DNA from 3 places in the Priestia sp. ST2 genome. Region 1 is predicted to be linked to each of the others. Evidence: predicted binding sites of a transcription regulator. Region 1 holds the regulator's gene; each other region holds the start of a gene.
The links. Region 1 encodes LexA, which represses DNA repair genes until DNA is damaged. Its sites were predicted from a motif close to CGAACATATGTTCG; they were not measured.
Positions count from the first base shown of each region.

Region 1 (10,851 bases):
CGTTGAAGCGAAAGAAATCGAATGGGATATGTTCCGTACACAAGTTCATCCTTGGGAACGTGACCAATACATGAGCCAATATTAATTCCTAAAAGTCCGAGAGATCGTTTATACGTTCTCTCGGACTTTTTTTGTTTTTCAAAATGAATAACATTGCGCATATTAAATATCGAACTAAGCTGTTCATAAAACAAGTATAGCTGCCTGTCGTACAATTTACAGGAGGCTTTTTTATGGTTTTGTTAGATACAGGAAAGAATTTGGTTATAAGAATTAAAAAGGATAAGCTTTTTGTCTCATTGAATCTATATGTAAAAGTATTGTATAACAGATAGAGAGATTGTTTATGTGTTCACTCTGCACTTCAGTATAACTTCAAAGAATTTTCAGCCAGTCGTAGTATCATTAGAAAATACTGTTGGAGAGGAATGGAATGAAAATGCAAGAAGGAAATTTTTTTAAAGGTTTAGTAATAGGCATATTAATCAGCATTCCAATTTGGATTATTCTCATTGTTATAGGCGTTCTGCTTTTTAAATAGGCCCGTTCTCATAATAGAATAGACAAAACTTTCCTTTTAGTGTATACTTCAAATGAAAATGATAATTATTATCATTTAATCAACGAATCAACACTCTGCATATAGCTGTCACTCCTTGAGAGCTATCCCTATTTAATATTCTGTCTACAACGCAGAATAAACCGCTGCCTTTGAGTAGCGGTTCTTTTTTTAGTAAATTTCTACTTAGTAGGCTAGTATACGTAGCACTTTTTGCCCCTATACATATGTTAACAATAAGGAGGGACAAGTAATATGAAAAAAATCTATCTAGATGCAGGACATGGTGGGGCAGATGCAGGAGCAGTTGGAGCGAACGGACTGTATGAAAAAAACTTAGTTTTAAAAATTCAACAATATTTAATAAGCTATTTAAATAGCACCTACAGTGACTTTACGATTAAAACCACTCGTACCACAGATACTTTTTTATCGTTATCTCAGCGCGCTTCTCAAGCTAATTCGTGGGGAGCAGATGTATTTATGTCTATTCACGTAAATGCCGGTGGAGGAACAGGATATGAAGATTATGTTTATAGAAGCGCTAGCAATGCCAGTAAAACGTTTCAATCAATTGTCCACGGCCAAGTACAGCCAACGCTGCTGTCGTATAATCATCCGAATCGCGGTCGAAAATCAGCCAATTATGCGGTGCTTCGCTTAACAAATATGCCCGCAGTACTAACTGAAATAGCCTTTATTGATAACCGCACCGATGCAGCACTTCTCCAAAACGAAGCTTTTTTAAAAAGCATGGGTGAATCGTATGCAAAAGGAATTGCCGTCTATTTGAATTTACCTCGTCGTGCAGTTCCAAACCCCAATCCAACACCAACTCCGAATCCATCACCTTCTGAACCAGGTACAAAAACGTATACGATCAAGCAAGGAGATACGCTTTACAGTATTGCACAGAAGTACAACATAACAGTACAAGCGCTTCAAGAAGCGAATACAGGGCTTTCTGATCCTTTAACACTACAGGTTGGAAAAACAATTGTTATTCCTTCAGGGACTTCACCAAACCCATCTCCAACACCGTCACCAACTCCACCTTCGGAACAATATCCACTTCCAAATGGAATTTTAAAACAAGGTGATTCTGGAGAAGCCGTGAAGCAGCTTCAAAAAGCATTAAACGCGGTGAATTTTAAAGTAGGTTCAGTAGACGGAATATATGGAGTTCAAACGAAAGATGCAGTCAGACGTTTTCAGCTTGTGTATCTTCCTTATGATGTGGATGGTATTTATGGTCCTCAAACGAAAAACAAGCTAGCAGCCGTTTTAAAAGCAAAAAGTTAAAGCAAAAAGGTCTTCTGTAAGCGGGCAGAAGACCTTTTGTTTTTCTGTTAAAAGCGCCTTAAGCACTATTTTATGGTTTGCGTAAAATAATGCTTTACAAACCATTTGTACGGGAGTATATTATCTAAGAACAAAGGATAGTTATGAAAGAAACATGTTATCGATCATACCATTTAACCGAAAATTATATTGACCTGTTATCGCTTAATTCGTCAGAAGTGGGGGACCCAAATTTGTGCATTGTCACTTGGGGTGAATCCTTTTTTAAAGGTAGGGCTACTCTCATAGCCCGAATCCGACAGCTAACCCCATAAGCGTTTTGGAGAGGAGGTTTAAGCTGTGTAAAAACGCTGAGAACCCTTAGTGTTTTTTTTGTGCGCTTTTTTAACATAAAAAGGTATTTTTAAGGGATAATATCACTTATTCGTGAACTTGTAACGGAGCTTAGCAACGACAGTAAATAGTAGCTAAGCAATCATCGGAGGGAAATTACGTGAACTATTCAGTTCTCAAACGATTATTGATTGGAAAGCCGCTTAAAACAAAAGAGTTAGGCGATCAAAAGCTTAGTAAGCTTAAAGCACTGGCTATTTTATCATCAGATGCCTTATCTTCAGTGGCTTATGGAACAGAACAAATTTTGATTGTACTTGCAACAGTCGGCGTTCTTGCCTATTGGTATTCGATTCCAATTGCGCTTGGGGTATTGGTTCTGCTCACGGCTTTAATTCTTTCATATCGCCAAATTATTTATGCGTATCCGCAAGGCGGAGGAGCTTATATTGTTTCGAAAACCAATTTAGGAGAAAATCCTGGACTTATCGCTGGAGGATCACTGTTGGTGGATTATATTTTAACAGTTGCTGTGAGCGTTTCAGCAGGAACCGATGCTTTAACTTCGGCTTTTCCAACGCTGCATCATTACAATGTAGTAATTGCGTGTTTGCTGGTGATTTTTATTACCGTCTTAAATTTACGTGGTGTAACAGAATCCGCTTCCGTATTAGCTTATCCGGTTTATTTATTTGTTATTGCTCTTATTTTGTTAATAGCGGTAGGCTTGTTTAAAATAGCGACAGGTCAAGTTTCACCTGAGCTTCATCCCTCTCTCGGTACAGTAGTGCCAGGTATTAGTTTGTTTTTATTATTAAAAGCTTTTTCGTCAGGCTGTTCAGCATTAACAGGTGTAGAAGCTATTTCAAATGCAGTGCCTAACTTTAAAGAGCCAGGTGCAAAAAATGCTGTTCATACATTAATGCTGATGGGCGGTATTTTAGCCGTTTTATTTTCTGGCATCACGTTTTTAGCTTATTGGCTTGGCATTTCTCCAAAAGCAGATGAAACGGTTGTATCACAAATTGCATCGAGTGTGTTTGGACGAAATGGATTTTATTATTTTATTCAAGGCACAACAGCTCTAATTCTAGTGCTAGCGGCGAATACGGGCTTTTCAGCTTTCCCTTTGCTAGCTGTCAACTTATCGTCTGATAAATACATGCCAAGAATGTTTCAAATTCGTGGCGATCGACTAGGCTATTCAAATGGAATTGTGACCCTTGGGATTGCTTCTATTGTCTTAATTGTAGCTTTTAAAGGAGCGACTGAACAATTAATTCCTCTTTATGCAGTCGGGGTGTTTATTCCATTTACGCTTTCTCAAACAGGCATGATTGTCAAATGGCTTAGAGAAAAGCCGGCCGGCTGGCAAGGGAAGCTAACCATTAACTTAATTGGTGCCCTCATTACCTTAACTGTGCTAATTATTTTGTTTACAACGAAGTTTTCACAAGTATGGTCCGTGCTCATTTTCTTACCGGTTATTGTCTATATTTTTCATCGCATTCATACGCATTATGAAGCGGTAGGAGAGCAGCTTCGCATTAAGCAAGGAGAAAAGATTGGAAAGCTTGAAGGAAGTGTGGTCATTGTTCCTGTAGCAGGAATGACAAAGGTAGTAGAAAATTCATTAAATTATGCAAGAACGATTGGCGATACCGTTATTGCAGTACATGTAGCCTTTGATCGAGAAAGCGAAAAGAGAATGGAAGAGAAGTGGGAGAAGTGGCAGCCTGATATTCGTATTGTTACGTTTCATTCTCAATACCGCAGCTTAGTGCGGCCGCTGTTTCGATTCATCGATATGGCTGAGGAAAAAGCCCGGGAAAATAATATGGCTATTACGGTCGTTATTCCGCAATTCATTACGAAAAAAAGCTGGCAAAATATCCTTCACAATCAGTCCAGTCTGCTGTTAAAAGCACATTTGCTTTACCGTAAAAATGTAATTGTTACAACTGTACCGTACCGTTTTAAAAAATAATGAAACATGACTAAAAACCTCCAACTTGTATGTTGGAGGTTTTTAATTTTTAAATTCACATACACTAACCGTAATCGAATCTCATCAAAGGCGCAAACGGAGGGATTGTATGAGTGAATTAATTAAATTGTTGCGAAAGGGAAATAAATCGGCCATCATGGCCGCTGTAGTTAATACCATTATCTCTATCATTAAAGGAATTGCTTTCGCTTTAACAGGGAATGTAGCAATGTTTGCTGAAACGATGCACAGCTTAGGAGATGCAGCTAATCAGTTTTTTGTCTTTATAGGTTCGGCATTAAGTAAAAAAGCCCCGACCAAAAGATTTCCAAATGGTTTCGGCCGATTGGTTAATCTCGTTCTATTAGGAGCGGTTCTTGTAGTAGGGATTATGGCGTTTGAAACGATTAAAGAAGGATATCACCACATTCTTCATCCCACGAAGTCTTCAGGCTTTATTTTAAATATTGCAGTACTTGGCATCTCGGTGTTACTTGAGATGTTTGTCCTATTTAAGGCGATGAAAGAAATTTTGCACGATGTCGGAATGGATACCGCAGAGGTCAATGTTTTTACGCAAAGCTTTGTTCATTTAAAGAAAGCAAAGCCGGCAACCAAGCTGGTCTTTATGGAAGATCTGGTAGCTACTGGAGGAGGCGTATTGGCGTTAATAGCCGTTTTCATTTCACGGTTTACACCTTTTCACCAAGCTGAAGGAATTGCTTCTATTTTGATTGGGCTTATGATGTTTTTTGTAGTAGGACGAGTATTTTTAGATAATGCTGCTGGAGCGCTAGGTGAAGCAGATAAAGAAATGGAAATAAAAATTGGCGCGATTGTCATGCAAGATGTACAAGTGCGTGATATTCAAACGTTAATGGTGATGAAAGAAGGAGAAGAGCTTCACGTTGAATTAAAAGTAGAAATTGATCCTTCTTTAACAGTGGCAGAAGCTGATGATATTAAAGATCGTCTGGAAAATCGTATTTTACAGGAAAAAGGAGTAACGGATGTCATTATTGAATTTGATGAAGATGATGGAATTCCGGACTGGGCGCCAAGTGATTTACAGCTTCAAAAAGAATAAAAAGAAGAGGTTAGGACAAAATTATTTTAATTGAAGAAGATCCGAACGATGAATCGAGGTTCTTGACGGAGAATCCAATTCGTTCGGATTTTTTCATTGGTATGGTGAACGTAGGTTTCGTGTTTTTAGTTGCTTTTAGAGGTTGATTGGAGGGCAAGACTCACTGCCCGCGGAAAGCGAAGTCTTGCACGGAAGTCAACAGCGGTGTAACAAGCAATCCCTACTAGCTTATTTATTCCATTTGTTCCCCTATAGATTCGCTTGATTTAGTTATGTCTCAATCTCTTCTTTTTTATCATGTGTTTTCTGATGCGAACAGCTTTTATGTTTTAAACCGATCTTTTAATAAATTCCATAGGGAACTCACTCCGAGACTAATGCTGATCAGAATTCCTGATAGAGCTACTATTAAAGCGATATATTCAAAGATAGAAAACTGCTTCATACTATCCCAATTGATGTTTCCCTTTAGTTTGCTAATAACTAAATTCATTCCGTAAATACCGGAAAGAACCGTGTAAATCGTTAAAATTAATAATAAGTAATTGTGACGCTTAGCTGCGATTTTCTCTTGGTTTTGGTACAAAGTACCAAGAGTTTCTTTGACTTCTTGATAAAGAGAATTGATATGGAAGATTTTTTTAAAGAGCTCAGAAAACTCTTGACCTTCTGTGCGAGAGCTAATTTCTAAAAATAAATATTTACCTGAGAACACGGTAATAGAGCGGATTAGTCGTTCAATGCCCTCTGAATTTTTATGAAACGTGAGCTGAGAATACTCATAAGATAGTTTTAGCAACACGATTTTATAGAAAAAATGTAAAAATAAATTATAGTAATGCTGGCCAAATAGATGATTCATCAAAAGCTGATCCGTTTTAGAGTCTGTCGATTTAGAAATACATGAAAACACATGGTCTGTTATGACGTAATAGGTTTCAGGAGCCCATCTGGAATACACGTGTTTAGTATTATACGTTTTAATATACTCATGATTGTGTGCAGAAATAAACGCTTTCCCGTCAGGCATATAGCTATTTAGCTGTCCAGTACGAAATAAAGTTGTGGAATTAATCTCTTGCTCTTGATTTACCGTTACATAACTTAACACAAACATCCGTTCATCGATAAAATAAGGAAGGCTCCCCACATGCTGTTCACGTGTGGCTTCTTTCTTGATGTGTTCGTTCAAAAATGGCGCGAGCTGTGAAAAAATATAATCTTGTACTTTGCTATAGCGGTGGTGTTCATAGGTAATGGTGGATCCATGCTCTTCAGCAAGCTTCGGTTCTAATACACGAAAATGATTCATGAACTCTAAAATATCATCATAGGTGTAATGATTATGGCTCATCTCAGTGCGAATGGTCATGACGCCAATTTCAAAAGGACATAAAAAAACATCCACAGACAGCACGTTGCTAGACACGGTGGTGGAGGAAGTGTGTAACGTAATGGCATGGTCTATTTTTTTTGAAAATCGAAGCAACCCTTCTTTTTCGCACGAGTCAGGGAATAGAATGCATTCAATGTAAGGAAGAAAATATTGATCCAGGCTATCATGAGATACGTAATATTGTTCTCCGTAGTATTCTTTTTCTAAATGTTTGTTTTGAATGGAGAAAAACTCGAACAAATTTGCTTTCAGCGCATGAACAAGCTGCTCTTTATTTTTTCGGTCAAAGGAAAAAGGAAAAAGAAACATGTTCATTGCTTTGGCAGGTACAATGGTTTGAAATGGTTCTGTTTTCCTTGGTGTATTGGTCATAAACTACATCCTTCTTATGGTCGGTTGTATTTCCTTGTAAGAGTCGAGGAAATGCAGGTAGAAAGTAAAAGGTAAAACAAGCTTTATAAAAACCGTTCTACCCGCCTGCAATGATTCAACGTATCATTTATAATATGCCAATTTTTTTAGAAAACAAACGTAAAAAAAACCAACTAACATCATCATTAGTTGGTTTTACATACAGTGTCTGATTAGTGAATCGTGCGATATACACCAGTTACTTTTCCTAAAATCGTTACGTGGCGAAGAATAATAGGCGCCATCGTTGAATTTTCAGGCTGTAAACGAACGAAATTTTCTTCTTTAAAGAAACGTTTTACCGTTGCTTCGTTGTCTTCGGTCATAGCGACCACAATATCTCCATTATTAGCTGTTTGCTGCTGACGTACGATTACCATATCGCCATCTAGAATACCTGCTTCAATCATACTTTCTCCCATAATTTCAAGCATAAATACATGATCATCTGGAGAAACGAATTTATCTGGAAGAGGGAAATATTCTTCCACATTTTCAACAGCTGTTATAGGCAGACCCGCTGTTACTTTACCGATAACAGGAACATTAATGACATTGCTTTTAGGGATGTTTACTTCGTCTAGTTGAAGAACTTCGATTGCTCTTGGTTTTGTCGGATCTCTGCGAATTAACCCTTTGCTTTCTAAACGAGCTAAATGCCCGTGTACAGTGGAGCTAGAGGCTAATCCTACCGCTTCCCCAATCTCACGAACAGAAGGCGGATAACCTTTTAATTTTACTTCATGCTTAATAAAATCTAGTATGTCTTGTTGACGTTTTGATAGCTTCATATTTTTCACCTCGATTTTAGCTATTCTTTAGGTGAATTATACCACGTGATGTGTCAATATACAAACATAAGTTCGAAGAATTCCATTGACAGAAACAAATGTTCTCAATAAAATAAGAACATATATTCTGACAGGGGGATCATAATATGCAACAATTCTTACATTCTATGAAACATTACGCTATTTTTTTTGCAGTTATCGCTGCACTTACATATGTATTGACGCTGGTTTTAGGAGCGGATAAAGTAGATTTAGACAAATATTCAACGGTTACTATTACAAAAGGAGATACGCTTTGGGAATTGTCCAACAAGTATCATAATCACCATCATTTGACCACCAATGAATTTGTCAAATGGGTTGAAGACGTCAATGATTTAAACTCAGACACTGCCCAGTCTTTATCTCCTGGAGATAAATTATATATTCCTGTTTTAAAAAAAGAGTTACATAATCAAGTGGCAATTGAACAGTAGTGTGTAACGGCCGTTCCTGAATATTGTTAGAAGCCGAAAAGGTCGTGATAAAAGTGGATGCCATTATTTATTGCCGTGTCAGTACGGATAAAAAAACCCAAGAAACATCTTTACAGCGCCAGCAAGAAGAATTAAAAAAGCTTGCTGCTCTTCACCATCTAGACGTAAAAAAAGTCGTAATGGAAAAAGCGAGCGGATATGAAGTAGACAGAGAGGGTATTTTGGATGTTCTTCATACAATGAAAGAAGAAAAAATATCTGTGTTGCTTATTCAAGATGAAACACGATTAGGCAGAGGAAATGCTCGAATTGCGCTGCTTCATGCTTTTCATAAAGAAAATGCTACCATCTATACGATTAGTCATCAAGGCCAGCTTCAGCTTTCAGAATCTGATTCAATGGTGTTAGATATTATTAGCTTAGTGGAAGAGCATCAGCGGAAATTACATAATGCTAAAATTAAAAGAGGAATGAAAAGAGCTGTAGAAAACGGTTATCGTCCGCAGCAAAATTTAAAAAATCAAGGAGTTAACTCGGGAAGAGAAAAAAAAGAAGCGCCAATTGAAGAAATTGTCCGTCTTCGTCATAACGGCTTAACCTTTGCTGAAATTTCAGTTACGCTAAAAGGTTTTGGCTATAATATTTCAAAAGCGACGGTACATCGCCGCTATCAAGAATACCAAGAGAATGCTCAATCTCTTGATAAAACGAAAGAGATTTAGTAAGATGACTACATGTTGCCGGAACGGTTCGGTAATTTTAATTATTGATTATAAGGAGATAGGTTTTATATGCTATCAAAAGATAAACTTGCTCGTATTAATGCTCTTTCAAAAAAGGCAAAGGCTGAAGGTCTGACAGAATCTGAAGCGAAAGAACAGCAAGAGCTACGTCAGGAATATTTAAAAGTTTTCCGACAATCTATGACAAATCACCTTCATACGATTAAAGTTGTGGACGAAGAAGGTAAAGATGTTACGCCTAAGAAGTTAAAAGAGAGTAAAAAGAAGCGTCTTCACTAAGACGTTCTAGTAAAACTAGAGGGAGTGTTCCTTCTAGTTTTTTGTATATTTTTAATAAGGCACACAAAAACTGTAAAAGTGGAAAATTTTTTGGTTCAAGTATTGTACAAATAAGCAAATCATTAGTATGATAACATATGTACATAGTTTTGAAAGGAATGAAGAGTATGACACAACGTATTGAAGATCTTTCGATTGCAACAATTCGTACTTTATCAATCGATGCGATTGAAAAAGCAAATTCAGGTCACCCAGGTATGCCAATGGGAGCTGCTCCAATGGCATATACATTGTGGACAAAATTTATGAACATCAATCCAAAGAATCCAAACTGGTTCAACCGTGACCGCTTTGTATTATCAGCAGGACACGGATCGGCACTATTATACAGCTTGCTTCATTTAGCTGGATATGACTTATCAATTGAAGACCTTAAAAACTTCCGTCAATGGGGAAGTAAAACACCAGGTCATCCAGAGTTCGGTCATACAGCAGGTGTTGATGCAACAACTGGTCCACTAGGACAAGGTATTGCAATGGCTGTTGGTAAAGCAATGGCAGAACGTCATTTAGCTGAAACATACAACAAAGAAGGTTTAGAAATTGTAGACCACTTTACGTATGGTATTTGTGGTGACGGAGACTTAATGGAAGGTGTATCTGCTGAAGCAGCTTCATTAGCAGCACACTTAAAATTAGGACGTTTAGTTGTTTTATACGATTCAAATGATATTTCTTTAGACGGAGATTTAGATCGCTCGTTCTCTGAGAACGTAGAAGATCGTTTCAAAGCTTACGGATGGCAAGTAATCCGCGTTGAAGACGGCAATGACTTGACAGCGATTGCAAACGCAATTGAAGAAGCAAAAGGCGATTTAACACGCCCGACGCTAATTGAAGTAAAAACAACAATCGGATTTGGTTCTCCAAACCACGCGGGTACTTCTGGCGTGCACGGTTCTCCATTAGGTTCCGATGAAACAAAATTAACAAAAGAAGCTTATGCATGGACATTTGAAGAAGATTTCTATGTGCCAGAAGAAGTGTATGCTCACTTCAAAGCTACAATTGCTGAAGATGGCCAAAAGAAAGAAAACGAATGGAACGATGTATTTGCACAGTATAAAGAAAAATACCCTGAACTAGGTCGTCAATTTGAACTGGCAGTAGAAGGAAAGTTACCGGAAGGCTGGGAAGAAACGCTTCCAGCATACGAAACGGGTTCAAGCCTAGCTAGCCGTGCTTCTTCTGGAGAAGTATTAAACGCAGTAGCACAAGCTGTACCTCAATTCTTCGGCGGTTCAGCTGACTTAGCTGGCTCAAATAAAACAATGATTAAAGGTTCAGAAGACTTCACTGCAGCTGATTACAGCGGACGTAATATCTGGTTCGGTGTACGTGAATTTGCAATGGGAGCTGCATTAAACGGTATGGCTCTACACGGCGGTGTAAAAGTATTCGGAGGAACATTCTTTGTATTCTCTGAT
Region 1 is NZ_JBVVNT010000001.1:793,413-804,263, forward strand. It holds gene glnA (type I glutamate--ammonia ligase) at 1-85, shown strand, start outside; gene AC0KUU_RS04030 (N-acetylmuramoyl-L-alanine amidase) at 815-1,861, shown strand; cyclic di-AMP (ydaO/yuaA leader) riboswitch at 2,053-2,193, shown strand; gene AC0KUU_RS04035 (APC family permease) at 2,355-4,181, shown strand; gene AC0KUU_RS04040 (cation diffusion facilitator family transporter) at 4,291-5,268, shown strand; gene AC0KUU_RS04045 (magnesium transporter CorA family protein) at 5,591-7,036, opposite strand; gene lexA (transcriptional repressor LexA) at 7,249-7,866, opposite strand; gene yneA (cell division suppressor protein YneA) at 8,013-8,342, shown strand; gene AC0KUU_RS04060 (YneB family resolvase-like protein) at 8,396-9,064, shown strand; gene AC0KUU_RS04065 (DUF896 domain-containing protein) at 9,134-9,364, shown strand; gene tkt (transketolase) at 9,532-10,851, shown strand, end outside.

Region 2 (10,851 bases), on a different contig from region 1:
TTTTTCTTCTCTCAATCTTATACCGAACAAAAACAAGTTAAACATAGTGTAACACATAGAGATATTGATAGCAAATAATTGCTTTTTTCCGTTCTTCACTAAAAACAGTATTATGAGAAACGCTCAGAATTGGAACGAGTGGACAATCACCCGCGAAATAAAGAATATCTTCTTTTGATAGCTTCTCAGTACAACATTTCAACACTTATGCACCAGAATCCCCTTAACTATGTATAGTTAATTTATGGTTAAGTTTTTCCAATATAGATAGTCTCAAAAAGTACACTTTTTGGGATTGTAAAAAAATGACTTAAAAAAACAGCTATCCCATTCGAAAAAATATACTTTTACGGACTCCTAATTTTTAACTTTATTCAAACACTAAAGGAATAAAGTTAAAAAATTTATTGGAATTAATAAAATTACTTTAACGAAACTTGAAAGAGGTTAATTAATACTTTTAATGAATTAATTTACTTTTAATTTATTTTTAACCATATTTTAATGATTCACTATAATTATTGGATTATAATGGAATCACCAAAGTGATTATCCTTCTTTCAACTTGCTTTCTATCTAAAGCAAGTCTTTTTATTTATCGGAATGAAAATGCCTAGAATGATATAGGTTGCACCGTATCCATATATTTCATTAGTAATCAGATTAAAATATATTTCAAATATACAGAGAAACGCTCTCTGAGGGAATGAACTTTGGTTTTACATATAATAAAATAAATAGTTCGACGTAAATTTGAGCAATTTAGAAGCTCTTATTTTCTTCTTATTATTGATTTTGAAACACTTGTTTTGAAATTAGTTAACCTAATGTCACTCTCAATAACTACAAACGCCTTTCATCAAGAAGTGTTTATAACGTGCTATTTTTAATAAACTTCATTTCTATATACAAACCAAAAGTTAATAACATATATACTGATAAAGAATGGAAATAGGAGAGGATAATCTTGACTAAAAATCATCCATATTTAGATGAGAAAGTTATGACTATAAAAATCGTTACTGAAATGACAGGTTTATCAGAAAGACAAGTTCGTTATTATGAAGAGCGAGAGCTTATTTTTCCAAAACGAAACTCTTCAGGTACCCGAATGTATTCCTTTTCCGACATTGAAAGGTTAATGGACATTGCAGAAAAAATTGAAGATGGTGTTAGAACACGGGAAATGCGTAAGGATTTATTTTAAAGTAGGTAAATTTGATTTGTTCTTTTAGTCTTTGTTCATGCTTACTCAATCTCTATATTCAATATTTACTGGGTTATTTTTATTCGGATTTTTTATAAATGTATATAAGATAAGACTTTTATGCACTCCATTATTATTTAGCCTAGACAGAAACATCGATACATAAGGGACGTATAAAGATGTCTATATTTTATAAAAATGACTCTGTTAGAACCCTTATTCCCATAAAGTTTCTCTTTTTCATATGTTCCTGAAAGAGTGATTATGGTAACTAGCATATTAAGTAAGCCCCTTTGTGTTAAACTGTACACAGAAACATGTATGAGTCTGGGGGCAATATAATGAAATGTGCAATAGGGATAGTTCTTATTGCTCAAGCTTTATTAACGTACTTAACTATTAAGACAGCATATACTCCTTACACCGTTAGAATATTAGATAGAAATACTGGAGTTATGAAAGTTTCCTATAGTTTCCCTTTAACGTACTGGTTAATCTTTATAGGTTTGGGCATCATGTTTTTAGTGGGAACATATTTAGTTTTTGCTAAAGAAAAGAAGCAGATCTTTAATTAAAGGTCTGCTTTTTATTTTTACCGATAAATGGTTTTATGTTAACTAATGATTAACAACAAGCATTAGTTACAGGTAGCTTTTCATTTGGCCCATCGCTGTTCTTGTGAACCTCACTATCAGATTTCGTATAAAAGAATTCCCATTCGTTTCCATCCGGATCTGTTACCCAAAACTTATCTTGCACAGCATAGCAGCAAGTTGTATCCATTTCTTCACGAGCAAAGAAGCCTTCTTTTTCTAATCGTGATTTATGAGAATGGATTTCTTCAGGAGTTTCTACTTGGAAGCCGAAATGATTCACTTGATTACCTTTTACTTCGTCTCGTACGTTTAAAGTGAAATTTAATCCTGGCTCATCTACTAAAAATTTAGCGTAATCTACTTTCGTTTTCACAGGTTGAACGCCAAATACCTTTTGATAAAACTCCATGGACGCCTCTAGATTCGTTACATTAATTCCTACGTGAACATATTTCATTTACACTTCCTCCTTCGCATTATAAACAATATTATTTTAAATATATTAATTTAAGAGCAGTAGCCGCTTTTACTTGTATCTTTTCTAAACAAGCAGCAAAGCTCCTCAGATAACAGGTGATTTACCTCTTTATCATGTAAATCATAATAGCTCCATGTCCCTTTTGTTTCTTTTGTGATAAGGTTTGCTTCTAATAAAATTTTTAAATGATAGGAAAGTTTAGATTGAGACATCCCAAAGAATTCAGTTAGGTCACATACGCATGTCTGTCCCCGCTGGCAGAGCTCATACATAATTTCTAATCTCTTTTGATCAGCAAGTGCTTTAAATTTTTGTTCGTACTGTTTAAATGGGTGCTTTCCTTCCTTAACTGTTTCCATTGTCATTCTCCTTCATCAACTTTTTTTGATTTAATGATCGAAGCTTTCGGCAGCTTTTTTAAAGTTACTATATGTAGTTTCCCCTCTTAGCATAGGATCTTGATGAAAAAAACGCTGAAAGATTAAGTTTTGTGCTTCCTTCTGGTCCATCCCTTGGGTGTTCATAACTAAATGAAAATAGGCTCGAAAGTATGTAACAGATAAGTTTCCAGAGTTGTTGACTCTCACTGCTTTCATCCTCACTTTCATAAATCAATTTTTTTTGATGTATTCATCATACCTGGAAAATTTAGATAAATCAAGAAATTAATCAACTTTTTTTGATTAATGTTTAAAATGTATATTTTCGTTGAATATATAATAAAATACTTATATAATTATATTTGAAAATAAGGAGGTGAGTCATAATGGATGTAAAAGCGCAGGTAGAAGTGGAAAAAGCAGTACAGATACTGAAGCTGCTTGGAGATAAGACAAGATTGTCAATGATGAAGCTGCTCCAAAATAACGAGTGCTGTGTTTGTGAGCTAGTTGAAATTTATAAAGCAAGTCAACCGGCTATTAGCCAACACTTGCGGAAGTTAAGAGCTATCGAACTCGTAAGTGAAAGACGAAAAGGACATTGGATCTTCTATTCCTTAAATAAAGAAAACAGCTATTATCAGTTTGTCCTTGATATACTCGATTCTTTACCAAGCGAAGATGAACGATTAAAAGAACTAGAAAAGCAAGGTTTACGTATTAATTGTTGCTAATAATAGGAGGTCTGTAAAGTGATATCAGTTATAGTAGCCTCCCTCATCTTCTTAGTGACATTGATTTTTGTCATTTGGCAGCCAAAGAACTTGTCTATTGGTTGGTCAGCATGTGGAGGCGCAGTATTAGCTCTTTTAGCAGGTGTGGTTGATTTCCATGACGTGCTGGATGTAACTCAAATTGTATGGAATGCAACATTAACGTTTATTGCAGTTATTATTATTTCCTTAATTTTAGATGAAATTGGATTTTTCGAGTGGGCAGCTTTACATATGGCGCGTACTGCAGGAGGCAATGGCGTTCGCATGTTCGTTTATGTATCCCTCCTTGGAGCTGTAGTAGCAGCATTATTCGCAAACGATGGAGCAGCCTTAATTCTAACACCTATTGTACTTGCCATGGTACGAGCACTTAAATTTGAAGATAAAATGGTCTTCCCTTTTATTATCGCCAGTGGATTCATTGCAGATACAACATCGTTACCTCTTGTAGTAAGTAACTTGGTCAACATTGTATCAGCTGATTTCTTTGGTATTCGCTTTTCTGAATTTGCATCACGTATGATTGTGCCAGATCTGTTCTCACTTTTGGCAAGTATTGTTGTCTTATATTTGTACTTTCGTAAAAGCATCCCTAAGAAATACAATCTAGATGATTTACAGAAACCGGTTGAAGCCATTAAAGATAAGAAAATGTTCCGTTTATCAGGAATCGTTTTATTCATTTTAGTTCTTGGTTACTTTATTGGTGAGTTTTTCGATATTCCTGTTTCTATTATCGCAGGTATTATTGCGATTTTATTCTTAGGAATAGCAAGAAAGAGTCCCGCTGTTCACACTAAAAAAGTGTTAGCAGGAGCTCCGTGGGCGATTGTTTTCTTTTCGATTGGTATGTATGTTGTTGTCTATGGATTACGTAATGTAGGGCTAACTAAAGTATTAGCAAGCCTCATTCAAGCAACGGCTGACCATGGATTATTTGCTGCAACCATTGGCATGGGATTCATTGCAGCCATACTTTCATCGATTATGAACAACATGCCAACCGTGATGATTGATGCTTTGGCCATTGATGCAACTTCTGCAACAGGTACAATTAAAGAAGCCTTGATTTATGCAAACGTCATTGGTTCGGACTTAGGACCAAAAATTACACCTATTGGCTCTCTAGCCACTCTCTTATGGCTCCACGTTCTTTCGACAAAAGGAGTTAAGATTTCTTGGGGAACCTATTTTAAAACAGGTATTATCTTAACCATCCCAACATTGTTTATTACGCTTGTTGGTTTATATATTTGGTTATCAATTATTTCTTAACACATCATAAAGGAGATTTTACACATGTCTAAAAAAACACTTTATTTCTTATGTACAGGTAACTCTTGCCGTAGCCAAATGGCTGAAGGATGGGCAAAAAAATATCTAAATAATGATGAATGGGATGTACGCAGTGCAGGGTTAGAAGCTCATGGATTAAATCCCAATGCTGTAAAAGCAATGAAAGAAGCTGGTGTTGATATCTCAAACCAAACATCTGATGTCATTGACCCTGAAATTTTAAATAATGCGGATTTGGTCGTTACATTATGTGGCCATGCAGCAGATCACTGCCCAGTAACGCCTCCCCATGTGAAACGTGAACACTGGGGATTTGACGATCCTGCAAAAGCTGAAGGAACAGATGAAGAGAAATGGGCGTTCTTCCAGCGTGTACGTGATGAAATCGCTGAACGTATTCAGCGTTTTGCTGAAACAGGTAAATAATTAATCAAGAAGCAGTCTATTTGTGTAGACTGCTTTATTTCTTCCTGAAATCTGTTTTATAGTAACTAAGAATATCCGGAATGCGTTATTAGTCTAACCAGATTTGTAGATTCATATATACCCAAATTTAAAAATGTAGATTGTAATCGATTCTACTTATATAAAAAGCTACCTTTCCCCTAATTTCTATCATTTGATAAGTAAATGCTAAAGTATAAACTTACTTTTTATAAATATAAGATATTCTTTTAGCTAGTTTGTAGAAAAACTTTCGCCTTTACAATTAGATGCGTTTATTGTATGATTACACAACAGGAACATTTGTTCGACACTAAGGGTTTAGAGATGAATAAAGGAATACCAGAGCAAACTAAGACAGTTAAACACAAAATTTTCTCGCACTGAGCAAAAACATTTGAGCCAACTCTTATTCTTTATCGAAATACCTTGGCGTTTATTGTAAACGTAATAACAATCGGAGGTTTCAAATTATGAATGATAAAAAAGCAGCACTAGACATGGCTCTAAAACAAATTGAAAAACAATTCGGTACAGGATCAATTATTAAAATGGGCGAAGGCACACATACAAAAGTTGAGGCATCTAGCTCAGGCTCATTAGCTTTAGATATAGCTCTTGGAATTAATGGTTATCCCAAAGGAAGAATTATGGAAGTTTACGGGCCCGAAAGTTCAGGTAAAACAACCGTTTCCTTACACGCAATTGCAGAAGTACAAAAAAATGGAGGCCGAGCTGCCTTTATTGATGCTGAACACGCACTTGATCCAGTTTATGCAAGAAAACTAGGTGTAGATATTGATGAGTTACTGTTATCTCAACCAGATACTGGTGAACAGGCACTTGAAATTGCTGAAGCATTAGTTAGAAGTGGCGCTGTAGATATTATTGTTGTTGACTCAGTAGCTGCATTAGTTCCCCAAAAAGAAATTGAAGGAGAAATGGGAGATTCTCACGTAGGTCTACAAGCTCGTTTGATGTCTCAAGCTCTTCGTAAACTATCTGGAGCAATCAATAAGTCCAAAACCATTGCCATCTTCATCAACCAAATCAGGGAGAAAGTAGGCGTTATGTTTGGAAATCCGGAAACAACGCCAGGTGGAAGAGCACTAAAATTCTATTCTTCCGTTCGTCTTGAGGTTCGCCGTGCTGAACAACTTAAACTAGGAAATGACATAGTTGGTAACAAAACAAGAATTAAAGTAGTCAAAAATAAAATGGCGCCTCCTTTCCGCATTGCTGAAGTAGATATTATGTATGGAGAAGGTATCTCAAGAGAAGGAGAAATCTTAGATATCGGTTCTGAAGTAGATATTGTTCAAAAGTCTGGATCCTGGTTTTCATATAATGAGGAGCGTTTAGGACAGGGACGAGAAAACGCTAAGATTTTCTTAAAAGAAAACCCTGAAATTAGAGAAGAAATTAGAAAAAGAATTATTGATTTCAAATATGGTGATAATATTAATAACGATAATGTTATAGATAACGATAGCGATAGCGAAAACGAAAACCAATAAAGGCATAAAACACCTTTCCCACGGTTTGAACTGCACCCCATTATTAGATAAAAAAACTCTAATGATGGGGGTGTTTTTATGTCAAGGCTATTGATTTGTACCTAAATAAACACTACTCATATAGAGAAACAGCATGAATCTTCTTGCAATCCATTTGTATATTTACAATGAACGCACCTTTCTCTTTGTTTCAATGAAATAAAAAGTATTGCTATTATTCTTAATAATTATTGGTTTAATAGGATTCCTAGCTTTTAAAGTTGTTAAAAGGTTAAAAAAGAAATAAGTAACAAGAAGGACCTGCTGTCAAAACAGCAGGTTCTTTTTAATAAGAAGATACATAATACCAGTTTTTATGTACTTTTTTTATTTGTTCAAAATCCCCGTTAAAATCGCTTTTTGAAGGTTTGTTATCGTTTGGGTTATATACAAACCCCGAAAAATTGTCTAGCATCCCACGGTATGTAAAGAAAAGAATTGATTTAGCCTTTCCTTTTGTTTCTACTACGATGTCGCCCCCACCTTTAGACAATTGAGTATACTTTTTAGGTAATTGAATAAGTGATGGACTATCAGATACATTAGGTTTAATAACACCATTTTCTATTTGAGTTGCAACCTCTTCTCTCTTATCTTGATGGATTTTAAAGTTGAGATCTAAGTTGACTTGATTGAATGGAAAGAAAAACCATAATAAGATAGTAATGAGCTGAATAACAAACGGCTGCCACTTTCTCTTTTTAAAAAGATGAATTAATGTCCATATAGTCATTATGATAAAGAAAGCATATACAAATAACCAAATAGGTAACATTAAAAATTCTGTTATCATATCAACCAGATCCCACTGGAACAAGGACACTAAAATAACGAAAAAACTACTAATTAACGATAAAAGCAACAATCGACTACATTTCACACATTTTCCTCTTCCTAAAATAATTCTTTTTTACCTTAAGTATAATTATATATTAAAATCCTTATAAAAGCGTATGTATAATTCATACATAATTTGTTAACACAATCACTCTTCCAGAAAACATTATAAAAAAGGACCCTTGACGAAGGATAGTTCTTCCAAGGATCCTTTTTCCGGAGTATGCAGCTTTTTATACATTGTTGACTGATCAACGTTTTCTCAGTAGGTGGATGAGAAACTAATGTATAAGAAGTGCACCTTTTATACATATGTTAATTTTAAAAAATATAGTATTTTCAGGTGAAACTGCCTCTTTTTTTTAGTAAACCTTTATAAGATATTCTGATAACATCCAAATTTAAGATGATATACAAATTTCTATTCTGCATGCTTATAAACATCCGGTCTCAGGCTTTCAAATATTGGAATGTATGTTTGTTGTTCTGTAACTTTCTGTATATCAATTTCCGCTGTTATAATCTCTTCTTGATCTCCCCCCTCTTCTACGATGTTTCCATTGGGATCAATGACCATTGAATGCCCCGCGTATGTGTTGCCGACATGATTTTCATTACTCATTTTTCCCACGCTGTTACATGCAATGACATAAACACAATTTTCTATAGCTCTTGCCCTCAATAGTGTTCTCCAATGGTCTATATTTCTGGTAGTCCATTGTGCAACGTAGAATATGACTTTTGCACCTTGAGACGTTGGGTAGCGTGTGATTTCTGGAAAACGTAAATCATAGCATATAATTTGACTGGCTTTGATATTGTTAATCTCAAAGACATCTGGGACTTCATCTCCCCCTGTTAAATAATGATGTTCATCCAACATCGGCACGAGATGTATCTTATCTTTTTGATAGAGCAGCTTACCCGTTTTTGATACAGCAAAGGCTGTATTATAAATATTTTCATTTCTTTTATTTGAAACTGAACCTGCAATGATATTCACTTGATGGTTGATTGCTAAACGTTGAATAAAGGGAAAAGCTCTCTTTAAATCAATATCTGCTTTTTCTGCTACATTTTTTAAATCATAACCTGTATTCCACATTTCAGGTATCACAACAATCTCAGTATCTATATGCAGCTTTTCTTCAAATAAGGACTCAATGCGGTTTTCGTTTTGCTTAACTTCACCTTCTATAATCTCTGTTTGAAATAATTGTATTTTCATTTTTCTCCCTCTTATTCATATATAAATTTATAAATAGGATATAAATCACAGTTGTATTTGACATCTTCGCCATGTGATGAAGAAATAATAGAAGGTTTAATTTCATCTATAATTCGTCCGCTATTAATATTTTCACCCATATCAACTGTAAACTTTCGAATCGGCGGATGTAAGGATTCAGCATTAGAAAAGAATAAGTCTCCAGTTAGCAGCACATTGTCACCTTTATGGTGGTATATCACATGTCCTGGTGTATGACCGGGTGTTAAATACACATCTAAAGGTAACTTTTTAATGATGTTGTTACTTAGACTTTCAACTTGATGTTCCACCCCTGTTGTTTCCTTTTCTGCCTTATTTGGATATGGTTTTTCGCCATTGATAAAAGGCGCTTCAACTTCGTGGGCGTAAATAGGAATATTTAAATTATCTCTTAAATACTTGGCGCCATTAATGTGATCTAAATGGCCATGTGTGAGTAAAATACTTTTGGGGATACCTAAAGATTTTGCTATATTTAACTGAGTATGTGCATAGTCTTTCATTCCTGTATCAATGATATGAACACTCTCACCATCTAGCACGTACCATGTATTAATTTTGACAGGAATTCCTACAACAGTTTTGTAAGTAAGTTTGTAAATATGTCTAGAAATTTGGACAAATTCCAATCGATGCACCTTCTTTTGTTTTATTTGATAATATAAGTTTAGTAAGAAAAAATAGACGTAACAAGAAGGCACAATTTTGTTACTAGCCATTGAGGTGAAAAAATGTCAGACTTTAAAAGTGATCAATACGGTCCTTGTACGTTAACTGTAAAGCGTGCTTGTCCAATTGAGTTAACGATGCATATGATGGGTGGTAAATGGAAAGGTATTATTTTATCTTTGTTATCAAAATCACCCATGTATTATAATGCAATGCGCCGTGAAATACCGGGTATTACCCAGCGTATCCTTACACTGCAGCTTAGGGATATGGAAAAAAAAGGATTGATTAAAAGAGAAGAAACAAACGATAACCCTAAAAGGGTTTTATATTATTTAACAGATCTTGGAGAAAGTTTTGTTCCAATACTAAATTCTTTAGAGAAGTGGGGCAATGCTTATATAAGTCAGCAGGAAGAAGAATTAAAAAAATTGTAACGTTTTAAATAAACTCCTTAAATATATTTTATTTCTTTTTAATGACGCCTTGTTTTTTTATAATGTAAGTACTTAATTAAGTAGTATCCGCGAAACTATATTAACTTGAAAATGCAAACTTATTCAATGAGAAAAACCTTTACCATGGCGGTAAAGGCTCTTCCTATGCTCTTCCCTAATGGGAATCTCTTGTTATCTTTATCTCTATTTTTCATTAAGGTCTATGAAAATTGACTGTTTTCTCGTCATCTCCTGTTCGTTCAAACCATCCTCTAAAAGCCCAGTTATCATAACCTCCATCGCCTTCATTAATAAATGTTCCTTCTTCAAATACCCAGACACCATAGGTAATACCATCATAATCTACGGTGTCAAAATATTGAACACCTTGTAATTGATCTGAATTATACCCTTGGCTCAAATTCATAACCATTACATTGTATCGTTGACCTGATTCAAAGAATGCTTTTTCCATTGCTCCCTTGACGAAACCACTTCGATTGTCGGCTGTTTTAGCCGCATCTGCAATCGCTTGTCCTATGGCTACGGGATCAACTGTTACGTCTCCTCCAACTTCTGCAGCCTCTGCAGAGCCTGCAGAACCTCCTAAATTCGGTAGAGCTAATGGCGTCGCTAACACAGCTAAACCTACGGCAGAAGCTACAACAGCTTGTTTCGCTTTTCTCATTTGATCTCCTCCTATTTTTAGGTGATTCTTAGAACATTTACCCTTTATTACCAAATTAAAACAAAAAAAGATATTATAATTAAGAATGGGAGATGGATAATTTTATTCTTCTAAAGCTTTTGTCCAACCAAACCTAAGTTTATAAGTTTCTTTCTAAAAGCTCTCCTGCTTTTTCTGCCATTTCTCTCGGTGAATATGGCTTTTCATTTTTGAGCCA
Region 2 is NZ_JBVVNT010000002.1:948,533-959,383, forward strand. It holds partial or broken gene AC0KUU_RS11235 (MerR family transcriptional regulator) at 1,004-1,201, shown strand; gene AC0KUU_RS11240 (hypothetical protein) at 1,549-1,782, shown strand; gene AC0KUU_RS11245 (ArsI/CadI family heavy metal resistance metalloenzyme) at 1,832-2,260, opposite strand; gene AC0KUU_RS11250 (ArsR/SmtB family transcription factor) at 2,311-2,640, opposite strand; gene AC0KUU_RS11255 (ArsR/SmtB family transcription factor) at 3,048-3,395, shown strand; gene AC0KUU_RS11260 (arsenic transporter) at 3,414-4,712, shown strand; gene arsC (arsenate reductase (thioredoxin)) at 4,737-5,159, shown strand; gene recA (recombinase RecA) at 5,651-6,694, shown strand; gene AC0KUU_RS11275 (hypothetical protein) at 7,020-7,613, opposite strand; gene AC0KUU_RS11280 (carbon-nitrogen family hydrolase) at 7,992-8,798, opposite strand; gene AC0KUU_RS11285 (MBL fold metallo-hydrolase) at 8,810-9,469, opposite strand; gene AC0KUU_RS11290 (winged helix-turn-helix transcriptional regulator) at 9,572-9,946, shown strand; gene AC0KUU_RS11295 (hypothetical protein) at 10,161-10,634, opposite strand; partial or broken gene AC0KUU_RS11300 (TetR-like C-terminal domain-containing protein) at 10,774-10,851, opposite strand, start outside.
Region 2: recA (recombinase RecA) is a predicted target of LexA. The motif match lies at 5,474-5,487, and genes of this name have one in related genera.

Region 3 (10,851 bases), on a different contig from region 1:
CCGGTCGCCCCCTTCGCCTCTTCGGCTCAGCTCCCTTACAGATTCTATAAACGGCTTCACGAGGCGTATACAGCTTGTATTAACGGGGTAGGGATACTGAACTAGATACTGATTAGGTAATGAAGTCATGATTCTTTAGATACTATGTAGCTACTGCAGTAAGCTTGCCTGTCCAGTCAAAAAATACAAAAGAACCCTTACTGCAGTAGGGGATTAGTAGGTAGTTATGTAAGATGTGCTCGGTTTTTATATGCTAGGGGTTGGACTAATCGCCTTCATTTTTCATGAAATGGACAAGAGAGTAGAGGAGGTCCCCAGCGTATGCTTTATGTCTTAGAACATGTCCAAACAAAACTTGATAAAGCAAATAGATGATTATTCGTGTTATACTATAGTTGGAAATAATACGTGAATCATTTAATGTGTTCAACGTAGCAAAAAGCCACTTGTAGTCTACAAGTGGCTTTTACTTATCTACTCGAAGAATGCCGGGCACTCTCGTTATGAACCGATATACATAGCGATAAGGCTTCACAAGGGAAAAACAGTTATGTTTAAATGATATAAGCCTCCATCAATGTTGATGGGGGCTTCTTTATGCTATGCGCGTGTTTCTTTTTATTTAAATCATAGAAAAAAAGAAGAATGGACACCATTCTTCCTTTAGCCACGATTCTACAATTGTCTTAGAAACGTCCGCCGCCAAGTTGTTGCTCAGCCATTTGTACCAGACGTTTTGTAATCTCTCCACCTACAGATCCGTTTGCACGAGCAGTTGCATCAGGACCTAGGTTAACACCAAACTCACTAGCAATTTCATATTTCATTTGGTCAATTGCTTGTTGAGCACCATATACTAATAATTCATTTGTGTTGCTATTTTTATTGTTTGCCATTTTATCCATCTCCTTTATTGGTTGTAACGTTAACATGTGTAAAAGGAGAATGAGTTATTCATAAAATAAAAAAATAATTTTTCACTATATATTACTCCATTAATAAAGTTACTTGTGTTTGTAAGCACAAAAAAGGCCCAGTCAGTAGGTTTTGTAGTTGTTGTGTTGCTAATTTTTAGTAAGATATTGGTGGAACATCGTATGTGAATATAAATTCTATTTAATTCGGATAATTGTTGATAGATGTAAGTTTTTGTAGATAATTAAATTGTTCTCATATATTGAATATTTATCCTACATCAAGTACAATGAGTTGAATATAAGTTCAACTTAAAAGATGAGGTGTATAGAAATGAAAATTTCACGTTTTAATAAAGATTGCGGAAACTCTGTTGATATGAACATCATGGATGGATATCTATTTGATTTTCCAACGAATGTAGTTGAACTGCAAAAAGAAGCTGCAGATTCTTTTTTTACAGATGCGGTGACAGCTCCAGAAGAATTTAAGAAGCGTATTTTACTTTCCACAACTATTCAGGGAGAAGAGAAAGAGCGCTATTTCTTAGTCGGTGACATTGCCGCAAGTCAATTACTTGCCAACAATCACATTAATAAATTACATAATAAGATTACAAGTCATATTCCATACATCACCTTTTTAGCTGCCATTGCGTATTACCATGCGTTACATGCGAAAGGTAAAAAAGACAACACAATTGAAATTGACTATTTTTCTACGATGTTACCAATCTGGCTCCTTAAGAAAGAGAGTACATTTGGGGCAGCTCAAAAAGCGATGGCTAATCGCTTCTTAGGCGACCATACGTTTACTGTACATACGCCTGGTTTTGAAAATACGTTAAAGGTAGTAGTAGAAGAAAGTGCATGCTTAAAAGAGGGAGAAAGTGCACGTTTTGCGTTAAAAAAAGACTTAACCCTTGAAGATCGTGAAGATGCGAATGAGTATGTAGAATGTGAAACGGTTATGGTGGACATTGGTGGTGGTTCCATTGATGTGGTTATTCTACCCGAAGGGTTGAAAGCTGCCAATAGTCGTGATTCATTCCAAAGCATTGAAGGCATTCCTTATTTAGCGCATATTGATAAATTGCGTAAAGAGAAATTCCTAGAACTGTTTACGGACTTACGTGCCTTTGATCAATTTATTCTTGATAACTACAGCAAGCAAAAGTTTGTATTAAAAAACGAAAATACAGGTGAATCCATTGATTTAACAAGTACAATCAAGTCTTCTCTTCGAGAATATGTGGAGATTTTACTGGCTAAATTAAATGATGTCGCACCACCACCAGCGAATAAAGTGCGTAAATATGTGTACTGTGGCGGGGTAGCTCCTACTTTAGAAGTCGCTATCATGAATAGTATGCGTGAAAAAATTGGCGAAGAACGTACGGACAAGTATCATAAGGTTCCCCAAGATAGCCGTCACTTAAATTTATTTGGCTTGGAAATTCGTAGTATTGGTTACGTTCAGAAGAAGCAAGCAGCAGAGAAGAAAGCCGTTAAATCCTAACAACGTAGGTGATAAGGATGTCAGAACGCCAAAATGCGTTTACCATTAAGACAAATCGATTGAGTGATGAAGTGTATAATCAACTGGCTACATATGCTAAATCGCGTAAGTTAGGAGATTATATCTCATCTTTAATTCTACGTGATCTAGATGATGCATCTACTGGAAGAAAAGCAATGGAAGACAAGAAAACCTACGAGATGTTTGAACATATCAAGAATGAACTAGCTGATTTAAAGGTATTAGCCCAAACAACAGGTTTTGTAGGAAGCGATTCTTTCAAAGAAGAAGAGCCTTCAAAGGTTCCTCAACTGAAAGAAGGAAAAGTCGCAGATCTAGAGAATATATCTGGTTCATTAGACGATGATGACTTAGAAGAATATAGCGACTTTTAAACTGGAAAACCACTAGAACCCATTCTAGTGGTTTTCTTTTTGTGGTTCACTCGAAACTGTGAGGAACAGATAGTAGCTTTTTACGATAATCAAGGTAAAATGCCTTGTATAAAAATAGCTATAAATTTTTAAATTCAACTTTTTTTGGAGATTTTTTTGTCTATGTATTTATCATTCATGTGAAAAAGCCCCTAACCACTCTAAAAGCTGACTATGTCAGATTACATATTTCTCAAATAAAATAAAAATTCTCCTCATATAAATAGTCGTCATCTCATATGATTGAGTATAGTTTTTTTTGGATAGACTGATAGATAACTATAAATAAACCATTAAGTATATTTTAGATCAATCCATTATATGCTCATAAATTATTTGATTTCTAAAAGAAAACTACATGGCCCCAACCATGTAGTTTTAAATAAAAAATCATTATTTTGCGTAAATGTGGTATAGAAGGTAAAAACCAATTACTACAAATGCTAAAAACAAACATGATTTTAAGATTTTCATTTCAGGTAGAGAAAGCACTTCGCTTATAGTGGAATTTGGATGTTCCAGTGCATGTTTCCAAATTCCCCATAAGCAACTTCCCAACATTGATAAAATTAAAACAACGAAAATACTTTGAACAGTAAAGTTCTTGAGAAATTCCATACTACATTCCCCTTTCCTAGAAAGGTTGCTTTGTATCGCTAAATCAGTGATGTCATGTGCAACTTAGCTAGTATTATTTGTATACGTACACTCTATGCATCTCTGACAACATATATGCTTACTACTCATAAATGTCTTATTCAACAAAAAGAACCATCGAATTTACGATGGTTCTTTTTGTTGAGTATTTTATTATTTACGTTTGGTCATTTGCATCTAAAAAAGTTGATTTTTCTTAAATACCTTCTCTTTAAAGTTCCTGTTTAAAGGATCCTTCTTCTTTTAGTTTAATAATCCCAAAAGAATAAAAATAAAGCGCAAGCATGGCTATATGATCTTATTGCATAAGGAGAAAAATTTTATTAAGGAATAAAATAACAGGATTAATGGATTTTAGTCGGGGGTAAAGTCAACTAACTATTTTATTATAAGGAGAGAATGATTTATGGGAATTATATGGATGCTAATTGTAGGTGGAATTATCGGTTGGCTCGCTGGTTTACTTACAGGGCGTGACGTTCCTGGAGGTATTATTGGTAATATTATCGCTGGATTTATCGGTTCTTGGTTAGGTGGTCTGATCTTGGGAAGTTGGGGACCAGTCGTTGGTGGTTTTGCTATCATCCCAGCCATAATTGGATCTATCATTTTAGTACTAATTGTAAGTTTTATTTTACGAAAAATGGGTCGAAACAAGAATCATGGTCATCACGCAAAATAAATTGAAAAACATAAATTGGAGGGACTAAAGATGAGAGAAGAAAGTAAGTCTGTGTTAGATGGTTTTGTTGAAGATAATCAATTCGAATTAGATTCTTACCTTACTTATTTGTTCGATCAACTTAATCATGAGAGCGAAATTCCTTCAGAAGCTTAAGGAGAAGCCAAATATTTTATTATAAAGAAAAAGAGAAAAAAATAATAAATCAGAATATAACATAAGCGACCTTAGTAACTTGGTTTACGATACATAGGGTCGTTTATTGTTATGGAGAACGTTTAAAAATGAGGTGAAGATGTTCTTCTTTATTGGCCATGCTCAAAGATTATTGATCACTTTCACTACTGCGTTGTTAAAAACCGATTGGTCCTACTCTTTGATTGAAGCCTTTTCAGAGTGCCAAACGGAGGATTGTACATACGATTAAAGAAGATACATCCACTGCTTGGAAAATTCTTTCCACTATCAAAAAGAATTTATCTACCTTAATAAGCTAGCCATTTAGTAAATCATTTCATAATAAAGGAGATGGAAGTGTGTTTGGATTCAGTGATATGCCTAAATTCTTGTTTTCTTTCTTACTTGTACTACCACTTGTATCTCTTGTTCACCAATTAGGTCATTCTATCATGGCAATCTTTTTCGGAGGAAGAGTGGATTTTACCATTGGAAAAGGAAAAACGATTTTTAAATGGAGGAAAATTAAAATAAAATCAGTTTACTTTCTAGATTCTTTTTGTGCATATGAAAAACTAAAATACGATAACCGATTCACCCATGCTTGTGTCTATGCTGGAGGCGCCATCGCTAACTTAGCTTCTATTTTCCTTATAAATGGTTTAGTTATAGCTGACTTCCTTCCAGCAAGTCTTTTTTCTTACCAGTTTGTCTACTTTTCTGTTTATTATATTGTCTTCTCGCTACTGCCTATCAAATATACAGAAACAAATTTAAGTGATGGACGTGCTATTTATGATGCATTGAGATATGGGAAAATAACATGTAACCCTGATTAAGAAAGCTGAAATAATGATGTGAAGTGATGGGGTTGCGAAGCTACACGGGATTCCTCTTTACGTAATAAAGTAGATGATAAAAATAAAATTACTTTAAATAATGTGGTTAATTCAACAATTAGTGTTGATGTTGATAAATAATTGATCTCAAAAAACCTTCTACTCGTGTCAGGTAGAAGGTCATTTGTGTGATGGAAATGTCATTGTATACCTTGCGAGAAAGGTAACACATTTATTCATTGCCAATAAGCTCATCGCTTAAACAGATTACATTGGAAAAGCCTCTATCCTATAGATAGAAGGCAAGATAGAAACATACTATAAACAAAGGTAGATGACTTAGATAACTTTACATTTATTTGTATACCCAAAAGGAAAGAACTTAAACAAATAAAAAACCCTTCTACTCATAGAGAGTAGAAGGTCACATGGATCACATACTGCTAAAAAAAAAGTTAGTTGATTATAGATTTTAACCAAAAAAATAAAATTCAAACATATACAGATAAAAGGGGGCATGTTAAAATTACTCTGTTTTTTCCACTAGTTGCATCTGGAAAATTTGCGTTTCTTGAATACCGGCTCTTTGGAGTTCCTGTTTAAAGGATTCTCCTTCTTTTAGTTTAATGATTCTCTTCGAACCGTCACGTAACGTGTATACTCTAAAATTGTACATAAATGTACCTCCACCCAAATAAATGCTCTCCTGTACACGATTTCTTCAGGAACTAAGACAAGCGAACATCGATGAGCTCGCTTAACCTCATTTTATTCTTTAATTCAAATACGTCATCAATAAAAATAAATAAATCCCCAAGAGAATCAACAAACTGAATGAATCCTGTCTCTGTTATGCATTGGCCTTGTTTGTAATATGTAAGATACACTTGTTTATTTATAAGGCTTCAATTAACGTGAAATTGATTTGTTCCATTTGCTCTTCTGTTAAAACAGGTTGAGTTACTTCTACTTCCTTATTTATAATCTCCTGTAGTCCTATGTATTGCTCTGGCAACGTAGCAAAAGGGCGCCATTTCTTCATTCCTCTATGTTCCATGTTTCTGTCCTCCTTACGCTTTGTGGCCTCCCAATAAGCCATTTCGATAACGAGCTGTTGAATGCTCGAGGTGACTTGAAGCCCTTAGCAAACTATTCTTGCCATAACGCATTCGAATTTCATCAATCGTTTTCGCAAGAGCATAGGCTCTTTCACGCTGATCGATGTCCTCAAATAAGCTCATTTGCTCCTCTTCTTGAATACTGGTGTTGGATAGTGAGATGCCAATAGAACGAATCGGCATCCCACTATCATACGTATGTAAAATGCTTAAACAATACGGAAAGATATCTTGGCTTAAGTTCGAAGCTCTTCCCATTTTCTTTTGTCTGGAGAAGCCTCCACCTGCTTGATTACTGTAGCCAATCGATAACTGGATGGTTGCAGCCACCACTTGATGCATGCGTAAGCGAAAGCACACATCGTCTAATAACTCCAACAGCAACAACTCCACTTCTTTTCGATTCGTGTAATGGCGAGAGAGAATCTGACTCTTGCCAAACGAACGAGAGCTAGGGATATACACATCCGAAATGCGACTGTAATCAATGCCATTAGCATGTTGGTGCAACTCTTCACCTAGGACACCAAATTCTTTCCGTAACATCTCGACAGAAGAAAGAGCTAGTTCTTTGATGGAGTGAATACCTAAACGATTCAAGCGTCTTTCCGTAGCAGAGGAGATTCCCCAGAAATCCTTCATTGGATGAATGGACCACAACTTAAAGGGAATATCTTCATATCGCCAATACGCCACTCCTGTTGGGCTATTCTTTGCCTCATGGTCTAAGCTTACCTTCGCCAATAAGAGATTAGGGCCTATGCCTGTCGTAGCTGTCAGGCGTGTCTTACGATAAATCTCGTTAATAATCTTATGGGCTAACTCTTCTGGTGTACGAGCGAACAGATGTAACGAAGCTGTCGCATCAATAAACAGCTCATCAATACTATAGGCATGAAAATCCTCAGGCGCCACATACTGTAACACCAAGCTCGAAATATAGGTCGACGCCTTGATGTATCTCTCCATGGATGGATTCACCACATGGATATCTTTCCTTTTAGGAATGTCGAAAAGACGACTTCCTGTTCTGACCCCTTCTTTCTTTAATAAGGGTGTGGCAGCTAATACAACGGATCCCGACCGTTTGATATCTCCGACCACCGCAAGCTTTGTTTTCAACGGATTTAATCCTCTTATGACAGAAGAAACGGACGCATAGAACGCCTTCATTTCAATACATATAATGATTCGGTTTGGTAACTGCTCATCATCCATTGAAAATACTCCTTAAATAAAAGAACATTTGTTCCATATATTATATACGAACAAATGTTCTTTATACAGTGGAATATCATACCATTTCCCGATTATTGTTACTATAATAAGAGATAGGAACATTGGATAAGAAAATGCCTAACTATATTATCTTTTCTTCATGGTTTTTGTTCTTAGTTCTTTTATGGATTGTCGGATCGTTCTTTAAATGTAAAAATGGACAGTGGTGGTCTATGTATCGTTTGAATCTAGATAAGTATGGCCCGTGGGCCTTAGAGCTTTCTTACATAAAGGTTATTATTGCTACTGTTATTTCGTGAGTAATAGTTTATATGGTGAGTTTTGATTTAATGCTTGCATGTCATTTCTCAACCTTTTTTATTATTTTAAAAATATAGTTTAAGGTGGCAGTTAGGATATAAAAGGACATTAATCTGTTTCTTCAGCGAGTACCCAAGGAACTTCTATCATTAACTAGGGTATGGTTTGCCAGGTGTATTCGATTTTGGGTATCTTTACCCCAACTTGAATAGCAATTCGTAATTATATTTTATTTTGGCTTTAATTTTCATGAAGAAATACGAGTAAAAATATACTCACTCGTATTTCTTTAAAACAATAGCTGCATTATGGCCACCAAACCCAAATGAATTGGATAAACCAGTATTTATTTTCACTTGGCGAGCAATAGTTGGTACATAATCTAAATCGCATAATGGATCGGGATTTTCTAAGTTAATTGTTGGAGGAACAACGCCTTCTTTAAGGCTCATTGCTAGAGCAATTGCTTCAACTCCACCAGCTGCTCCTAACATGTGACCAACCATAGATTTATTAGCTGTTATTGGAATCTGATAAGCTTGTTTCTCAAACAGTTCCTTAATAGCTTTTGTTTCAGAGATGTCACCCACCTTTGTACTTGTTGCATGAGCACTAATAACATCAATTTCCTCAGGGGATATATTTGCATTTCTTAAAGCTGCTTTCATTGCAAGATAAGCACCTTTACCCTCTGGGTGTGTAGCAACCATATGGTGTGCGTCTGAACTTGCACCATATCCGATGACTTCCGCGTGAATTTTTGCTCCTCTACGCAAAGCATGAGATAGAGATTCTAAGATTAGAATTCCAGCTCCTTCTGACATGACAAATCCATCACGGTCTTCATCGAATGGACGACTAGCTTGAGTAGGGTCATCATTTCTTGTTGATAATGCGGTAGCATTTCCAAAACTTGCTACTGATAAGTCAGTTATAGCAGCCTCTGTTCCACCTGCAAACACAGCATCTACTTCTCCAGAACGAATCAGTCTAAAAGCTTCCCCAATAGCTGTATTCCCAATGGCACAAGCAGAAACAGGCGACATAGAAGGACCCATTGCATTCCACTTGATGCTAATTTGTGCTGCAGCAGCATTAGAAATCATACCCGGCACCAGAGTTGGGCTGACTCTCCTTGGCCCTTTCTGTCTAAGTGCATCAATATTCTCAACTAAGGTTTCAATGCCCCCTATACCTGAACCTACGTATACGCCTAACCTTTCTGGATCTATATGATTGAGATCTAACTTAGCATCTGCCCAGGCTTGTTCAGCTGCAGCTAAAGCAAATTGGGAAAAACGATCTAAACGCCTTGCTTCCTTCTTTCCTAAAATCTCATCTGCATCAAAATCCCGAACGATTCCTGCAATTTTTGCCTTATGGTCAGTAATATCAAATGTATCTATAGAGGAGATGCCGGACTCTCCTTTAATTAGGTTGTTCCAAAATGTTCTGATGTTATTTCCTATAGGAGAGACTACTCCCATACCTGTAATCACAACTCTTTCCACTTTTCATCACTCCAAATCAATAATATACTTGTATTTTACAGTCCTTTTATCCTATTACAAGGGATTGTTTATCCTGGTATAACTACTACTAGGGTAAATTGGTATGATGAGGAGTTTTAAAAATGAATGATAAAACTAGGCTTGAAGCTTTGTCCACATTCTTAAAAACCAAGCGAGCTCAAATTAAACCAGAATCTATTGGGCTACCAGCAGGAACCCGAAGAAGGACACCGGGATTACGACGAGAAGAGGTTGCACAATTAGCAGGGGTAAGTACCACTTGGTACACATGGTTAGAGCAAGGAAGAGATATAAAAGTTTCTTCTATTGTGCTTGACTGTATTTCTACAGCTCTACAACTAAATAGCGATGAAAGAGACTACTTATATGATCTGGCATTAGAAGCAAAGTCAGAAATTGTTCATCCTAAAAAAGATCAATCAGAGCTTAGCCCTTCTTTAAAACGAATACTAGCTGAATTAACCTATTGTCCCACTATCGTTACAGATCGACACTGCCATATTGTGGGCTGGAATTCCGCAGCTTCTCATGTTTTTCTAGATTTTGAACAAATCCCAAATGAGCAAAGAAATCTAATTCAATTAGTGTTCGCCCGAAAAGAATTGAAAGCACTAGCTGTCAATTGGGAGCATTTTGCTAAAGGTTTTCTTGCTATTTTCCGTACCTATTATGGACACTATCTAGGTGATGAATGGTACAACCAGTTTATTAGTCAGATGAGTCATTTACATCCGGAATTCCAGGCCTTATGGAATGAAAGCCAAGTGAGTAAAGCTCCCGAAATGGTTATTGAATTTAGACATGCAAAGGCAGGAAAAATGTTATTTAATTTAACTTCCCTCCAAGTTCAAGGGGATATGGATTTGCGTTGTAGCATTTACACACCAGTAGAGGAAACGGATACGGAAAATAAGTTAAAACGGTTAATGAAAAGAGTTTCTATGGAGAAACTCTAGAGAAATTTCATTATATTAAGCAGATTAAGATGACAGTCTCTTACTTTGAGACTGTTTTTTTACGAATTAATTATTAATAAATTGTTTCGAAAAGTTTATAATATTTCACTATTAAATAATATCATTATTAAGGAATAAAACGTTGTTATACTATCTTTTAATATTGGTAAAATACACATAAAATTAACAACTTTTAGAGGGGGGAACAGCTATGTATAAAAAAGGTGTTTTTTTATTAATTACGGTAACTTCTTTACTGGTTTCTGGCTGTCAACAAGAAGAAAAGGTTGGTTCAAAATCAGGAGAAACTGGGGAGGTTAGTAGCCAGGAGACCAGTGATAATAGTGCTACTAAAACAAATCAAGATAGTAATAATGCTAAAGAAAACAATACTGGGGAATCTTCAACTATAAAAGGTAGCGATCACGCGAGTGCTGTTCACAAAAATAGTAATCAGCAAAACGCAACTAATTCAAATACAGTC
Region 3 is NZ_JBVVNT010000006.1:34,578-45,428, forward strand. It holds gene AC0KUU_RS23445 (alpha/beta-type small acid-soluble spore protein) at 687-896, opposite strand; gene AC0KUU_RS23450 (Alp7A family actin-like protein) at 1,249-2,433, shown strand; gene AC0KUU_RS23455 (hypothetical protein) at 2,451-2,828, shown strand; gene AC0KUU_RS23460 (hypothetical protein) at 3,261-3,485, opposite strand; gene AC0KUU_RS23465 (GlsB/YeaQ/YmgE family stress response membrane protein) at 3,931-4,206, shown strand; gene AC0KUU_RS23470 (hypothetical protein) at 4,237-4,362, shown strand; gene AC0KUU_RS23475 (site-2 protease family protein) at 4,743-5,222, shown strand; gene AC0KUU_RS23480 (hypothetical protein) at 5,749-5,898, opposite strand; gene AC0KUU_RS23485 (YolD-like family protein) at 6,118-6,279, opposite strand; gene AC0KUU_RS23490 (Y-family DNA polymerase) at 6,293-7,558, opposite strand; gene AC0KUU_RS23495 (hypothetical protein) at 7,681-7,878, shown strand; gene fabF (beta-ketoacyl-ACP synthase II) at 8,155-9,390, opposite strand; gene AC0KUU_RS23505 (MmyB family transcriptional regulator) at 9,513-10,367, shown strand; gene AC0KUU_RS23510 (lysozyme inhibitor LprI family protein) at 10,579-10,851, shown strand, end outside.
Region 3: AC0KUU_RS23490 (Y-family DNA polymerase) is a predicted target of LexA. The motif match lies at 7,606-7,619, and genes of this name have one in related genera.